Regions from separate parts of the Paenibacillus sp. JCM 18996 genome, predicted to be linked through region 2. Evidence: predicted binding sites of a transcription regulator. Region 2 holds the regulator's gene; each other region holds the start of a gene.
The links. Region 2 encodes Rex, which represses fermentation and respiration genes when NADH is low (regulators of the CRP and FNR family bind a similar motif). Its sites were predicted from a motif close to TTGTGAAATATTTCACAA; they were not measured.
Positions count from the first base shown of each region.

Region 1: ACZ5N7_RS08095 (nitrate/nitrite transporter) is a predicted target of Rex. The motif match lies at 3,320-3,337, and genes of this name have one in related genera.
Region 3: ACZ5N7_RS09550 (cytochrome ubiquinol oxidase subunit I) is a predicted target of Rex. The motif match lies at 2,723-2,740, and genes of this name have one in related genera.

Region 1 covers NZ_AP043884.1:1,621,435-1,627,042, reverse strand. Annotated here, with positions in the region: gene ACZ5N7_RS08115 (phytanoyl-CoA dioxygenase family protein) at 1-521, shown strand, start outside; gene ACZ5N7_RS08110 (metallophosphoesterase) at 567-1,460, opposite strand; gene ACZ5N7_RS08105 (anthranilate phosphoribosyltransferase) at 1,579-2,616, opposite strand; gene ACZ5N7_RS08100 (ANTAR domain-containing response regulator) at 2,613-3,254, opposite strand; gene ACZ5N7_RS08095 (nitrate/nitrite transporter) at 3,595-4,860, shown strand; gene nirB (nitrite reductase large subunit NirB) at 4,891-5,608, shown strand, end outside.
Region 2 covers NZ_AP043884.1:1,443,239-1,448,846, forward strand. Annotated here, with positions in the region: gene ACZ5N7_RS07055 (cell wall elongation regulator TseB-like domain-containing protein) at 1-191, opposite strand, end outside; gene ACZ5N7_RS07060 (amidohydrolase) at 244-1,539, opposite strand; gene ACZ5N7_RS07065 (redox-sensing transcriptional repressor Rex) at 1,842-2,462, opposite strand; gene dinG (ATP-dependent DNA helicase DinG) at 2,440-5,307, opposite strand; gene ACZ5N7_RS07075 (tetratricopeptide repeat protein) at 5,439-5,608, opposite strand, start outside.
Region 3 covers NZ_AP043884.1:1,914,486-1,920,093, reverse strand. Annotated here, with positions in the region: gene cydS (cytochrome bd oxidase small subunit CydS family protein) at 62-163, opposite strand; gene ACZ5N7_RS09555 (cytochrome d ubiquinol oxidase subunit II) at 171-1,190, opposite strand; gene ACZ5N7_RS09550 (cytochrome ubiquinol oxidase subunit I) at 1,183-2,532, opposite strand; gene ACZ5N7_RS09545 (methyl-accepting chemotaxis protein) at 2,969-4,885, opposite strand; gene ACZ5N7_RS09540 (phosphate ABC transporter substrate-binding protein) at 5,124-5,608, shown strand, end outside.

The sequences.
Region 1 (5,608 bases), 180 kb from region 2:
TCGGTGAAGAAGCGTTGGCCGCGCAGAGCATGTTCTATTTCAAACCACCCGGCGCGAAAGGGCAGGCGCTGCATCAGGATAATTTTTACCTGAAGGTGGAACCGGGAACCTGCATCGCCGCCTGGACCGCGGTAGATGCTGCCGATGAAGAGAACGGGGGCCTGATGGTCGTTCCGAGGTCGAACGGGCTTGACATCGAGTGCCCGCACGAGGCGGACCCGAACGTATCTTTTACAACCGATGAAGTGACCGTTCCGGAAGGGATGCCGGTGATACCGGTGAATATGGCCGCGGGGGACGTTCTTTTCTTTAACGGGAGCATCATACACGGATCTTATCCGAACCAGTCGGCCGACCGTTTTCGGAGAGCGTTCATCTGCCATTACACCGGCGCTTCCACCAGTCGCATAGGTAAATATTACAAGCCGCTGTTCGATGCGGCGGGTAATGAGGTAGACATCGAGTCCAACACGGATTCGGGTCCTTGCGGAGTGGAGTATGCGGCCATGGGACCCCATTAATAGGAAAAGGACAGCCCCGTGCGGCTATCCTTTTCCTAGACCCCGCTACGCCCGATGTAAAGTGAAAACCGTCAGCTCCGGACGGCAGAGGAAGCGGACAGGGAAGACCGAAACGCCGATTCCGCGGTTGGTATACACTTGCAATTTTCCTCCGCCCAGCGTATATAGACCGTCCACATATTTGCGGCCGTACAAAGGAAGAGCCGAGGTATTGCCGATCAAAGGCAGACGCACCTGGCCGCCGTGGCTGTGTCCGGACAGCTGCAGGTCAACCGGATGCCGTACGGCGACATCAGCAAAATCCGGCGCATGGGAGAGAAGCAGCACGAATTCGTCAGGCTTGGCGGATTGCAAGGCCACCTCAAGATCCGGCTTTCCTTCCCCCATATCGTCGACACCGGCAACCCTGATTGCAGCCCCTCCGCGTTGTATGGGGAGCGATGCATTGGTGAGCGTATTAAACCCCGCTGTCCTCAGCACGCCGGCAACTTTTTTGGCACCGGCGATATAATCATGATTTCCCACAACCGCCCATTTGCCCAGAGGAGCATTCAGCTTGGCCAAGGCACCGATAACTTCCTGCGCATCCGAACCAATGGACGAGTCATACAGATCACCGGTCATGCAGATCAAATCCGCCTGCAGAAGGTTGATTTTATCCACCAGACGGAGGAGCTGCTCTTGGCCAAAGTGGAAGCCGTAATGAATATCGCTGAATTGGACGACTCGAAGTCCGTGGAAGGCTTGCGGAAGTTTTGCGAAACTCAGTAACACCTCATTCGTGACGATCCAGTTGATCTCGGCAAATCGGGCATAACCGAAGCCCAGAAAGGGGACTACTGCCAGGGCTGCGGCCCATTTAGCCCCTTTTTTCAGAAACGTCCTTCTGGTTATCTTAGAATTGAATTCCGCTCCGTTCGCATCGGTCGAGTTGTTCATCTGCAATCCTGCCCTTGTGTCTTTTTTTGTTTAGTGTAGAGAGAGGAGCGGATTGTGTCAAATGTTGTTTCCATAAAGACAAACCGCCGTACCCGGCCCGGGAAACGGCGGCTCCATTCTAAGGCTTTTGCATAATCTGCTCCTTCAGACTCTCCGTCCAACGGTTATATTTCTCAAGGGCCAACCCCTCCGCCAAAATATGCCGCGCCTTATACGCGCCTTCCTCGATGGAGTTCGCTTTGCCCGCAATCCACAGCCGTACGGCACTGTTAAGCAGCACCATATTCATAAAAGGCGTCTCCGCTTCCCCGCGGAGGACCGACAGCGTAACGGCTGCCTGCTCCTGTGCGGTCCACTCTTTTTCCGGGCAATCGGCATCCAGCTCCAAGAGCTCCGGGTCAATGATAAAAAGCTCGCTGGTTCCGTCATGAACGAGATAGGTGCGGGTCTTTCGATCTACGGCAAGGTCTTCCGAACCTTCCATTCCCTGAATAATAATCCCTTTCTGCACACCGAGCTCGATCAGCATTCTGGCCATTTTTTCAAATACGGTTCCGTGAAACACTCCGACAGCCATAAAATGCGCATCCGTCGGGCGAAGCAGCTTCTCTACACTGTTATACACGGTGCGCAGTCCCATCTCGATTCTGACGGGCCTGATTGACGCTAGCGGCGGACACCATTGTTCCGTAGGAACGAATAGAAAGCCGGATTGCCCAGCGGCCTTAATCCACGTTTCTTGCGATAGCCGCCCGGTTTCAATTCCCATCTCATGAAGCACATCCACAAAAGTGACACCCCACTTGGGGGGGAGAGAGGGGCTGCCGTGCAGCACTGCAGGTACCCCAGAAGTCGAAAGCACAAAAGAACTGGCCAGTGTAGCCATAAAAGAACGGTTTCGGCCGTCGTACGGTCCAGCAGAGTCAAAGCTTCCTTTGACGGGAAACTGCTTGGAATGCGAGCGGTAGGTGTCTATAAACGCCCTGATCTCCTCAACCGATTCCATTTTAATCCGTTCGGCTGCAAGGAAAGCCCCTATCTGTACAGGGGTTGCCGTTCCGGTCAAGATCGACTCGGCAGCCTGCAGAGCTTCCTCATAGGTCAAATCCCTCGCCCCGCGCTTGCCTCTCCCAACTTCTTTGAGCAGTGAAATCATGATCTGTACCCTCCTTTTTTCTGATCCTGCAGCAGCTGGTACACCTTCACAATAGAGGCTGCCACATCGACGATACGTTTTCTTTCATTCATAGCCTGTTTGCGTAAAAATTCGTAAGCTTCGGCTTCGGGAATTTTCTTGATTTCGCTAAGAATCCGCTTGGCCTGCTCGATCCATTTCCGTTCTTCCAGCTTCGATAAAAGCTGCTCCCGTTCCTGCCTCCACTCCGAACGCTGAAAATAGTGATTGAAAGAAAGCATCAGGGCGCAGTGAATATCGGCGGGACTCATACCCGGGGACAGCATGCCGTCAATATCCGTATCCAACGTGCACTCTCCGGGAACATAGGTCCATTCGTCACACCACCAAAGGATGGGGACTCTTCCGTTCTCCTGAATTTTCTGCCTCCATCCGGAAATATGCTGTGCCGGTACGGAAAGAATAGCGGCGTCCGCTTTGTGAAGATGCAGGTTGATCTCTTTATAGGAAGTAACCATATGAATACGATACCCCAAATGGCTTAATTTCGCTTTCGGCGAATAATCCGCGGTGGGCGGCTGCTTCCCGGACGAACGGGAAGACACGGTCTGGAGCCGGGTTACCGCTAAATCATCGATAAGTACTAAAGATTGAAGCATATAATAACCCCCAACAAAAGATTTGGTGCGGGAAGACACGGCCTGTTGAAGAAGCATAACAGTAGATGTTAATTTTTCTACAAATAATAGTAACATAAGGCTTCTTTTTGTCAATTGAAATCAATTTATATTATTTGCAATCAAAATTTATGTTATATTTATTGACATAAACATGATGCGCACATATAATAAAAGTGTCACAACAATCGTGACCACAACTGTTATAAACGATATTGGCACACCGGCGTGTCATTTTTCGGGCAACGAAGCCTAATTGTGTGAGTTTTATTCACGCGTGAGGGCTTTTTTTGTTAACTAAAAGATAAAGGAGAGAGTGGAGATGGAGAGTAAAGGCTTTCTGCAAAGCGGTCACAAAGGGTCTTTGTTCAGCGCGTTCTTATATTTCGACCTGAGCTTTATGGTATGGGTGCTGCTGGGGCCTTTGGCCGTCATTATAGCGAATGAATTTCATTTGGATGCGGCCCAAAAGGCTAATCTTGTCGCTCTTCCAATTCTGGGCGGTTCTATCCTGAGGCTTGTGTTAGGTTACTTGACAGACGCCATAGGTCCTAAACGGACTGGGCAAATCGGATTGAGTTTGACTTTGCTGCCGCTCATATTGGGCTGGCAGTTCGCCAACACCATGTCCGGGCTTTATGCGGTGGCCCTGCTTTTGGGAATAGCCGGCGCCAGCTTTGCCGCTGCGCTTCCGTTGGCAAGCCGATGGTATCCGCCGCAGTATCAGGGCTTGGCAATGGGGATTGCCGGAGCGGGCAACAGCGGAACGATTCTGGCGACCTTGTTCGCCAACCGGATCGCTGAGCACTACGGCAGCTGGCATGTTGTTTTTGGTCTGGCTATGATTCCGATCGTTTTGACGCTGGTCGCTTTTACATTGCTGGCCCAAGACAGTCCTAACCAACCGGCCCCCAAGAAAATGAAGGATTACGCGAATGTCCTGAGGCAAAAGGATTCCTGGCTCTTCTGCATTCTATACAGCGTCACCTTTGGAGGATTTGTGGGGATGTCCAATTATTTGACGATCTTTTTCAATACCCAGTATGGGCTGTCTCCGGTTAAAGCGGCGGATTTCGCTACTTTGTGCATCATCGCGGGGAGCTTTTTCAGGCCGGTGGGAGGCTGGCTGTCCGATAAATTGGGCGGAATCCGGATGCTGATCGTGCTCTATGCGGTGGTATGCGTCATGATGGCCGGAATTTCCACCTTGCCGAATATGACTTACACGACGGTTATGCTCTTTATCGCGATGATGTGCCTCGGAATGGGCAACGGCTCGGTGTTCCAGCTCGTGCCTCAGCGTTTTGGCGAACAAATCGGGATTGTGACGGGAATTGTGGGAGCCGCAGGAGGGCTGGGAGGCTACTTTCTGCCCAAAATCCTGGGCAACCTGAAGCTCGCCACGGGCAGCTTTTCCTCAGGTTTTATGATCCTTAGCGGGATTGCGCTGCTGTCAGTGTTTATAGTAGCTGTTGCCCAGGTGAAGTGGAAGCGTGCCTGGATCGGCGAAGGGGGAAAGGTGAAACAGGCGGGCGAAGGTATTTTAAAAGACGGTTCTCTCGGGCAGGATTCGAAAGCTGTTGTCTGACATCGTTACCTATAAAGGGAGGAATTCATCATGGCAAACAAAGAAAAATTGGTTCTCATCGGCAACGGTATGGCAGGCATGAATACGATCGAGCATCTGGTGAAGCTTGCGCCGCACAAATATGAGATTACGGTTTTCGGGGCGGAGCCGCATCCCAATTACAACCGGATTCTGCTCTCCCATGTGCTTGTCGGGGATTCCAAAGTAGACGACATCGTGATTCATCCCTATGAATGGTACGAGGCCAACGGGATACGGCTGTATACAGGGCAAAAGGTGACGGACATTGACACGGAGGCCCGTACGGTCACCGGCGAGGAAGGTGTGACGGTATCTTACGATAAGCTCATTCTCGCTACGGGATCGAATCCGTTCATGCTTCCACTGCCCGGTGCGGATAAGGAAGGCGTAATGGCTTACAGGACGATAGGCGATTGCGAACGGATGATGGCTGCGGCCAAAAAATACAAGAAAGCGGTCGTCATAGGCGGCGGACTGCTTGGGCTGGAGGCGGCCAGAGGCTTTCTCAACCTGGGAATGCAGGTCGATGTCGTACACATTACGGACATGATCATGGAGCGCCAGCTGGATCCGCCCGCATCGAGAATGCTCCGGGAAGCGTTGGAATCGCAGGGAATGAACTTTTTGCTGGAAAAACAATCTGCGTCAATAATCGGCGGGCAGAGGGCAGAGGGGTTGAAATTTAAGGACGGCACCGTGGCAAAGGCCGATTTAATCGTGATGGCTG
Region 2 (5,608 bases):
GTATAAGGCTTTTCCCCATTGTAAGGTTCCGCTTTGTCCACCTTGGCGAGCAGGCTCCGCTCATAGGCGGTGACGACCGCGTCCGACTTTTGTTTGAAGATCTGATCCTCGATCAGGTTATAAAAATAGGCTATGCCATAAACAGACAGGCCCAGCGCGGCAACCAGGCCGACGATCAATCTCAGTTTCATGCCAATACCCTTTCCGAATTAAACTTCAACGCTTCACTTCACTTTGCTGGATTCATCTGGTCAGCCGATCAAAGCATCTTGTAAACTCGTTCTTGATTTTTTCTTCGTCCATGGTGAGGTACTCACCGCCCCGGTACACCCAGGCGCCGTCGATGCAGACATCGGTCACATCCTTCGAGAGCGCGGAGTAAACGATGTGGGAAATGTAATCCGTCCGCGGGAAAAAATGCGGCTGGTCCACGTCAATCGCGATAAAGTCCGCCTTACAGCCTTCCTCCAGAGTCCCGACACCGTCAAGCCAAAGCGATTTAGCCCCATTTACCGTACCCAGCGCCAGTGCTTGAAACGCGGGTACGGCTGTCGGATCGCCGGAGACCCCTTTGTGAAGCAGGGCCGCAAGCCTTATTTCCTCCAGCATATCCAGATTGTTGTTGCTGGCGGAGCTGTCGGTGCCCAAGGAAACGAGCACTCCCGCTTTGAGCAGCTCGGGCACTCTCGCGATGCCGCTGGCCAATTTCAGGTTGCTGCCGGGGTTGTGCGACACATGCACGTTGTGTCTGGCCAGCGTGTCGATTTCCTCATCGTTCAAGTGAACGGCATGCGCCACAAGTGTGGGTCTGGTGAACACTCCCAGCTTTTCAAGATGGGCCACCGGCCTTAAGCCGTATTGCTCGACACTTGCCGCCACTTCCTTGACAGTTTCGGACATATGCGTATGGATCGGCAGGTCCAGGTCATGGGCAGCCTGCACAAAACGCTCAATGTAGTCAGGAGGACACGTATACGGGGCGTGCGGAGCCATCATCGTGGATATGCGTCCGTCCGCCTTCCCGTTCCAGTCCTTGGCAAATTGTACGGCTTCCCTGAGCTTGGCGTCCTGCACGTCCGCAGGGCACAATCCGATTACCCCCCGGGCGAGCACGGCGCGCATACCGGACTGTTCCACCACCGCGGCCACTTCGTCCATGTGGTCGTACATGTCGACGAAAGTGGTTGTCCCGAACTTCAGCATTTCCAGAACCGAGAGGCTTGTGCCCCAGTACACGTCTTTCGCCGTGAATTTGCCTTCAATCGGCCACATCTTCTCTTCCAGCCATACCTGCAGCGCCAGATCGTCCGCATACCCCCGCAGATAAGACATGGCGGCATGGCCGTGCGTATTGACCAGACCGGGCATATACAGCTTACGTTCTCCGTCGATGATTTCATCATACTGCTCGAGTGGAAGAGGTGCTTCCGGGCCTATGTAAGCGATGCGGCTCCCATCTATGACCATGCAGCCCTGGACTACCGGTCGAAGCTCGTTTAATGTTACAAAAATTCCGTTTTTGATGATTTTCTTCGCCAAAGTTGCAGCCTCCCGGGTATAAAAAAGTCTCCAGTTGATCGAGCTTCAATTTCAGAGTACAACTTCGTACGGACAAAATCAAGAAAACGTAAACTGCCGCGTTACGGACGCTCTTACATAGGCTGACTTAATTATACTTATGCGGAATAAAACTTCCGTTTGAATTTTATTTAAACCGCCAGTCACGGCTGCAAACCAAAAATTTCAAGCTGAAAAGCGAAGCCAAGCGCAATTACGCAAAAATCGCCAACCGTCTGAAAAGCTGTCAGGCAGCGGCGATCTGTTAATTTTATGTTGCCCGTTTAATCCAGGTAATACGCCAAGCTCTGCAGCTCCGTAGTGAAGTCCGCATGGTGAATTCTCACTTCGCCCGGTACCTTCAGAATGATCGGGGCAAAGCTGAGAATAGCCTCAATCCCTGCCTGCACAAACTGGTTGGCCACCACTTGGGCTTCGTCGGCGGGCACGGTAATGATTCCGATGCGGACTTTCATTTCCCTGATGGTAGAAGCGAGTTCTTCCATCGGCTGCACCTGCAGCTGGTTTATGACTTCCCCGATTTTTGTGGGAAACGAATCGAATACGGCGACAATCTTCATTTGATCGTTCAAATATGCATTGTAATTGCACAAAGCCCTGCCGAGATTGCCCGCCCCTACCAGAGCGACGGGAATGTGCCGGTCGAGCTTCAGAATGTGCCGGATTTTCTCGATCAAATAAGCGACCTCGTACCCGATGCCCTTCTTGCCGAACTCCCCGAAATAGGCCAGATCCTTGCGGATTTGCGCCGGATTCAAGTCCAGCTTATGCCCCAGGTCCTGAGAGGAGACGGTGGTAATGTTTTTCATGCTGAGCTCGTTCAAATAACGCAGGTAAATGGGCAGCCTGCGCACGACCGCCTCAGAGATTTTTAACGATTTCACGATGTTCCTCCCCCATCCAATCCCTGATTCTCGGCACCAAACCGGCTGTCGGCATATGCTCGATCTTGGGCCCCGGGAGAGAATACAAGAAATATCGCCCGTACTGCGTTTCTATGACCCGTGTATCGTAAATGATGACGATGCCTTTGTCCTTGGCGGTGCGCACGAGGCGCCCGAATCCCTGTTTGAACCTGATCACCGCTTGGGGCACGGAAAGCTTCATGAAAGGATTTTGATTGTTCTTCTTTACAATTTCGCTCTTCGCTTCGGTCAGAGGATGGTTAGGCGGCTGGAACGGCAGCCTGACAATAGCAAGGCAGCTCAGCGCTTCACCGGGAATATCGACCCCCTCCCAGAAGGAGCTGGTTCCCAGCAGGACGCTCGATACGCTGCTCTGGAACAATCTTGTCAGCTTGCTGCGGTTGCCGCTGTCCACTCCTTGTCCCAGTACGCCGATGCCGTAAGGCTTCAGGGCGTCCTTGAGCCCCGGGTAAGTCTGCTTTAACATCCGGTTGGAGGTAAACAGCACCAGCATCCGGCCTTTGGTCTCGATAGCCACCTCCGTGAGGGATTGAACCAGGCGCTCGACAAAAATGCTTTCCCCCTGAGGTCCCTTTATGTTCGGAAAATCCCTGGGTATGCATACCAAAGCCTGCTCCCTGTAATTAAAAGGGGATGGCAGCTGCAGCGTGACCAGCTTGTCCGATTTGCCGCCGCTCCCGACGCCCAGTTGTTCGCTTGCATACTGGAACGATTTATCTACGGAAAGCGTAGCCGAGGTCATAACGATTGATTCTTTCACGTCAAAGAAGAGCTGTTTGAGCATCGGGCTTACATCGCTGGGCACGCTGGTCAGCATCAGAGACTTGCTCTTGCCGTACGGATTGGCTTCCAGCCAGTACACATACTCCGGATCCGGCATAGTCATAAAAAAATGAAGCGCCTCCCTGTGCCGGTACAGCTGCTTAACGTTGCCCCCGAGATCCGTAATCAGTCCTTGCACATCCAGCCCGTCTCCCGCTTCCTTGATCTGCAGCAGCAGCTTCTCCAGCTGTTTGACGGTTTCGCCCATGGCAATGAAAATATTGTCTTCCATCCCTTGCAGCTGCGGCCAATGGGAAGGAGTCTGGTCTTTCTTTATTCTGAGCAGGAACTGGCCTTCGCCCTGCAAGGGATCGCTTCTGGAAGAAACCAGCGCAAACAGCTGCTCGCTTAACGCATCCCACTCTTCCTTGATTTTGACCAGCTTGGGGTAAATGTCATCGATCATGGCCTGCCACTTGGAGGCGTTCTCGTCATCGCTTGATTCGAGCTTGTAGCTAAGCTGCGGCAGCTGCCCCGAATGGCTGTCCTTGAACAGCCAGGTGAGCGTGCTGGCCAAGCCTCCGTAATACAGCTCCAGGCCGAGATGCTTGCTTGCCACTTCCTCAAAATGGTGGGCTTCATCGATCACCAGATGCTGATAAGGGGGCAGCAGGCGGTTTTCCGCCTTTGTGTCCGTAAACAGCATGGAATGGTTGGTGATGACGATATCCGCCGTATTCGCGTCGTTCTTGGCGCGGTGGTAGAAGCACTTTTTAAACCACGGACAAGAACGGTTCAGGCAAGATTCTGAATCGGACGCCACAGTGTGCCAGAAAGAAGCGCCCTTGTTGTTAAAATGCAGCTCTTCCTCGTCGCCGCGCTTGGTCTCGCTGAGCCATACGAGCATTTGCCCCGCGGTAATCCTGTCTTCCTTGCCGTACTCCAAATCCTGGAGATTGATTTTGTTCTCAAATTTGCGGAGGCACAGATAGTGGCTGCGCCCCTTGATGACCGCCGCTTTGAACGGGACGGGAAAAATGTCGTGAAGCAGCGGTACATCGCGCTCCCTCAGCTGTTCCTGGAGATTGATCGTGTGAGTGCTGACCAATACCTTTCTGTCGTGCTTCAAGCCGTAATACAAGGAAGGTATCAAATATCCGAGCGATTTGCCCGTTCCGGTCCCGGCTTCCACCATCAGGTGCTTTCCTTCCTCGTAGCTGTCTTCAACCGCCTGAATCATTTGCTCCTGCGACTCCCGGTTTTCATAAACCGCAAACTTATTCTGCAGCGTCTGCTTCAGCTGTCCGAAAAATTCCGGAAAGGGCGCGGAAAGCTGCTGCAGGTCATCTTCGTCGCGAAGCGAGTCCTCGTCGCCCCAGTCATCCACATTGATGGCGAACTGCCGGTGATACCGGTGATTGTCCGTGTCCAGGCTCGTATGCAACTCGCGGTGGATCCTTATCTCGTTGATAAACCAGCCGAAATCCGAACCGTCCCCTTCAAAGATGGCAGAGAGCCGCTGCACGGTGAGAAGAGGCAAAGTGTTCAATCTTTCAAGGCAGCGAAGCCACAGCAGAGCCGTTGCCTCAGCGTCGCTGTCCGCTTGGTGCGGGCGGTCGTGGGGAATATCGAGAGACTGGCAGACCAGTCCCAGCTGCAGGCTCGGCAAAGAGGGAAACAGCACGCGCAGCGCATCCATCGTATCCAGTATTCTGCCGCTAAACGGCATGTAACCGCTGTTCTCCAAGCTTTTTTGCAGAAAAGAGAGATCGAATCCCACATTGTGGGCCACCAAAGCGCAATCGTGGATGAGAGGCACTATTCGCGACATAACCTCGTCCGGAGATGGCGCGTCCTTCACCATCTCATCGTCGATTCCCGTCAACTCCGTGATCATGGCAGGGATCGGAATCCCCGGATTCACGAGGGAGCCATACTTGTTCACGATTTGATTGTCTTCTATAATAACCAGGCCGACCTGGGTAATTTCATCAGCAGGCTGACTGCCTGTAGTTTCAAAATCGATCACTGCGTATTTCATCGTTATTTGTTTCAATCCCTTCTTCCCTCTGCCTCCATTTTAACAGATATTTGTGAAAAAAGGGACAAGATTGTTAAAGCCGCCTCCTTCGTATTGCCGAAGCGGCGGCCGTCCATTTTAAACCAAAGGGCTCAGGATTCCAGCATGGCGAGTAAAGGCTCGACACTTCCGGGGTCCGTTTCGTACGCTTTTTTGAAATATTCGTAAGCTTCGTCAAGATTGTTGTTGTAGAGTTGAATGCAGCCCATCGCATTGTAGGAAATGGCCTTGATTTTCACGTGATTGGTCAAGGAAAGAATAA
Region 3 (5,608 bases), 470 kb from region 2:
GCGTGGGGTGCGGCAACCCGCCGTGCAGCACCGCAACGCGCATTGGAAGAACGCACGCCCGTTAACGAATGTTGTCCTTAGTCAGCGTCCCCCATACGAAAAGCCCGACAACGGCCAGCATTACGACAAGGGGCGGGGCGATCATAAGCAGAAAAAACTCCATGGCTGGATCATCCTTTCTTGATTTTTCCCTGCACATAGGCGGCGTCGAACAGGAAAAGCCGCATGAGGAGATACAGTGAAGGTATGAGCAGGAGCAGCCCGGCAATAAATGCCACCACCAAGGCCAGCGCCATCGTATCGTTGGTGAAATTTTCATATAACGAAATGTACGGGTAAAGAATGTAAGGCAGGTGAGACGCCCCGTACCCGAAGAAGGCGAAGGCAAACTGCAGCATGATCATGAAAAACGCGAAGCCGTACCGCTTTCGCTGCCAAACGAAGTACACGGCGGCCAGAAAGCAGAGGAACGACAGGACGAACATCCAGGACAGGCGCACCATGTTGTTGAAGTGTTCGGGATTGTGCCGGCTTATGGCGAAAAATACGAGCAGGGAAGCGAGGATGGTAGGCGAGCTCCACCACAGCATATAGCCCCGTACCAGCTCAAGCGCATCCTTATCCTTGGCCTTATCGGCGTAATAAGTGAGAAAAGCGGAGGAAATGTACAGGACACTCACGATGGCCAGCAGGACGACGGACCAGGAGTAAGCGCTCGTGAACAATTTTTCATACAAAAGTATGACGTTCCCGCCCGTTTTGGTAATATAACCTCCTTCGGAAATCGTTAAAACCGTGGACAAAGAAGCCGGAATCAGCAGCCCGGTCGCCCCGTAAAGAAACAAGTAGATCGGCGTATGCCTGGTGCCGTATGTGCTGAAGGCGTAGTATGAGCCCCTGATGGCCAAAAGCACAATCGCAATGCTGCCGGGGATAAGCAGCGCCGTGCCGTAGTAATAAGCCGCATCCGGGAAAAAACCGACCAGTCCGACAAAGAAGAACACCAGAAAGACATTGGTCACCTCCCACACCGGGGATAAATAACGTTCGATAATTTTCTGGATAATGTGGTTTTTGCCTGTTTTTAAGCTGTAGTAGCTGAAAAAGCCGGCGCCAAAATCTATTGATGCGACAATCAGATAGCCGTACAAAAATATCCAAAGAGTGGTAACGCCAAGCAGCTCATACATGGGCAGGCCCTCCTTCGATCCCTTTTGCTATCAGCTCGTCCTCTGCGGTATTGTTGCGAAACATTTTTCTCAGTACTCTGGCGGAGGTCCAACCAAGCACGATATATAAAAGAAGGAACATGATGAGCGTCAGCCCGACATGGCCCGAGGTCGTCGCTCCCTCGGCTGTTTTCATGTAACCTCTCAGAATCCACGGCTGACGGCCCACCTCGGCGAAGATCCAGCCGAATTCAATGGCAAGCAGCGCAAGCGGTCCGCTGGCGACAATCAGCCGCAGCAGAATGCGGTTGTAAGGATTCCATCTGCGCAAGGTGGAAGACACGACGAACATGAGGCTGACGAGGCTCAGCAGAATGCCGATCCCGACCATGGCATCGAACAAATAATGGATAAACAGCGGAGGAGTGTTCTCCTTGGCGATCTGGTCGAGGCCCTTAACTTCGGCGGCCGGGTTCCCATGCGCCAAGATGCTTAAAGCAAAAGGAATTTTAATCGCGAATTTCACTTCATTGTCATGGGTTAGCACGCCGCCGATCAGCAGCGGGGCTTTCTCCACCGTTTCAAAATGCCATTCCGCCGCAGCCAGCTTCTCCGGTTGATAGACCGCAAGGAACTTGCCGGACAAATCGCCGACGAATGCCGTAGTCACCGAGAACACGAGGGCGGACACCATCGTGAACCTCAAAGCTTTGCGGTAGTACACATGCGTACGGTTCTTGAGCAGGGAGTAAGCCGCGATGGATGCCAGCACGAATGCGCTCGTCATGTAAGCGGAGGACAGTACGTGAGCCACTTTGCTGGGAGTGGCGGGGTTAAACATAGCCGTTAAAGGCTGAATGTTCGTAATTGTGCGGCCCGCGAGAGTAAAGCCCTGAGGTGTATTCATAAATGCGTTGACGGTCGTAATGAAAAATGCGGATGCGGAAGATCCGATCACGACGGGGATGACCAATAAAAAATGCTTGAGCGGATTGCCGAACCTGTCCCAAGTATAGAGATAGATACCCAGGAAGATGGCTTCAAAGAAGAACGCGAACGTCTCCATAAAAAGCGGCAGCGCAATGGATTGGCCGGCTATCTGCATGAAGCTTGGCCAGAGCAGGCTTAGCTGGATCCCTATACATGTGCCCGTGACGACGCCGACGGCGACGGTAATCACGAATCCACGGGCCCAGCGGCGGGCTAGCAGAATATAGTGGGGATCTTTTTTATGGATTCCGACCCATTCAGCCAATGCCACCATGAGAGGCACACCCACCCCGATTGTGGCGAAAATGATATGAAAGCCCAAAGTCAAAGAAGTCAGCATTCTGCTGTATGTTGCCGGGTCTTGATTGAACATGAATAAAATCACTCCTTTGGTTGTTCGTGGGTTACAAGTGCTGCACACGGATTACTTTAATGAAAAAAATGGCTCGCGAGAGACAGAAGCATAACGAAAGCGACGACCGCGCACAGAAGGATCAACCGTTTTTCCTGTTTTCCGTACTTGTCCATAATGGAAGGCTCCCTTTCTATATTTTATGCCGAGTATGTGATTTTTTTCACAATAAATATGTTCATTGTATGAAAATTGTTTGACGGGTTTATGTACATGCGGCCGACGGGAAAGGATTTTCAAACATACAGATATTACTAAAAGATAATTACCCAAAACAATTTAACTTGAAAATCAAATCAAATCAAATAGAAGCTGCCCTTAAACGGATATTCCCGCATATCGGACAGCCCCTTATTATGGCTTTTCGTTCATTCCGCCTGACAGCTGGTTATTCGCTTTACACCAGCACGGGCTCTTTTTCTGGCTTCGCTTGTTTTTCATCGCTTTTGCCGTCCGTCTCTTTGCTGTCCGTTTTATCCGGCTGCTGCGTCGCATGTCCTTCCTCAGTCTTGCCTCCTTGGTCGGGAGAGTAAGGAGGGGTGTCTTCAGACGGAGCGGCGTCTTCGATCCGGAAACGGTTTATTTCCATGAATAAATTCTGGGCCAATGTGTTCATGTCGGCGGCCTGAGCGGCAATTGCGCGAATGGCCTCATCCTGCTGGAAGGAGGCGGAGTTCACTTCCTGGACGCCGGCCGCAGTCTCAATCGCGGTGGCGGAGACGGTCTGTGCGGACTTTGCCAATATGGCGCTGCTTGCCGTAGCCTGGTCTACTTTCGTGTAAATCTGTTCGATCTGGGAAGAAATGAGCTGTATCGATTCCCGGATGGAATCGAAGGAGTGATGGGACTCCTCCACCTTCGAGCTTTGGGACTGAAGCGTTTCCCTGGCCAGCCTCATCTGGCTTTGCACTTTCTCCATCTGCTGCTGCAGGGTGTGGATCATAACTGAAATATCCTTGGAGGACTGGTTTGTCTGCGTGGACAAATGCCTCACTTCGTCCGCAATAACGGCGAAGCCTTTGCCATGCGCTCCCGCCCTGGCCGCTTCTATTGCGGCGTTTAAAGCCAGCACGTTGGTCTGGTTTGAGATTTCGGTAATCGTATTTACGATTTTCCCGATTCTAACGGAGCTCGCGCTTAACGTTTCCAGTGAAGTATACACCTTGTTCAGCATGTCTTCGGACAGCTCCGACGACTGTTTCAGGGAGTTCACGGCTTCATAGCCTATACGGGTCTTCTGGTTCGCCTGGGTGCCTGTTTCCTTCATGATGTCCGTATATTTGGCGATGTCCGAGATTTTGTCCTCCAACTCGTTCAGGATACTGGCGCTTTGTTCCGCAGCGGACGCCTGATTGTCGGCACCGACGGCGATATCCTCAATAGCTTTCAGAATGTCCGCGTTGGCATGGGCGGTGACTGATGACGATGATTGGAAGTCGAGGGAGGAGCGGGACAGTGACAGGGCAATTCCCTGCAGGTTCCCGAGCATGGCTCTGACGTTTCCGGTCATTCTGTCAAACCCCCTGCTTAAATCCCCAAGCTCGTCTTTACGCGTTTCATTCAGTGTATGCCGGAGATCTCCCTCCGCCATGAACCCTACCGCATGCTGAAGTTTCAGAATAGGGCCGAGCAAGGAACGAAGCAGAATGTACCCGATGACTGCGGCGAACAAGAGGGCAATGACAGAGGCCCAAAGCATAGCCCTGGAGGTGTTCGCGGAGGTTTGGTGCAAGGTCGCTTTAGCCTGGTCCGCTTCATTCGAGAACCTGACGTAAAATTGATCAACCAGACCGAAAATATTATCCTTAAGCATTTGAGATTCATTGTATAGATAAAGCATGTTTTTATCGATATCGACAGGATTCAAGCTTTTGTCCTGGACGGTCCTGGCGGCTGCATCAAAGTTGTTGATATAATCTGTGGAAGCCATAATCAGCTGGCTGCGGAGTTTCATTTGTTCAGCCGTCATGGCAGTTTCTCCCAACTTTTTGACCATCTCATTATAAGGCGCCTTTTTTTGGTTATACTTATCTATGTATTCAGGTTTCTTTGACAGTTCCAGGCCCGAAGCGATGATATTCATCTCCTGCACCGTCTCTTTCAATTCCAGGGAGAGCAGTTTCAACTGGACTTTGGCATCCTGCGTTTCAATGTCCCGGTTGATCGCCCTCATCTGCTGGAGGTTGAAGATAGCGACAATCAGGAAAAACGCCAGGACGATGCTGAAGCTTAAAATCAGTTTAGCGCGCAAAGAGAATTGCAAAGAGAACGGCAGCATTTTTTGGATTCTTTCGTCGATAAACTTTCGGAACACGTCGATTCCCCCACTTATGTAATGGTTCAATACAGTTTCACTACTACTATAAGGTTGATATGTTAAGAGAAAAGAACGCATTTGTCAATCCATTGTAAAAATATATCGAAAAAGCGAAAATTCTATCGAATCCTATCATTTTACAGAGAGTTTACAATTATCGGCATCATCGTTTACAAACCATTGATATGATGACGTGGTAAGGAGATTTTAACCATTTGATAGGAGGACATGGGAAATGTCGAAAAAGCTTGTCAGCTTCACCATGATTGCGATTCTAATCTTGGGGGTTCTAGCCGGATGCGGAAAGAAAGCAGAAAACACACCGACACCGGGCGCACAACCGACAACGCCAGCACCTAAAGCAGAAGAAATAAGCGGAACGGTAACAGCTTCAGGGTCAAGCGCGCTGCTTCCTCTGGTTAAAGAAGCTGCAAAAGATTTTATGGATAAGAATCCTAAAGTTACGATTAACGTAACTGCCGGCGGTTCCGGTACTGGCTTGAAGAACGTTGCCGACGGAACATCCGATATCGGTAACTCCGACGTGGCAGCAGGCGACGAATACAAAGATAAAGGTCTTGTTGACCATGTGGCCGCTATCGCTCCTTTTGCTCTGATCGTTAACAAAGATGTAACTATCGATAACTTGACCAAACAGCAAGCTGCCGATATCTTAACCGGCAAAATCAAGAACTGGAAAGAAGTTAACGGCAAAGACGC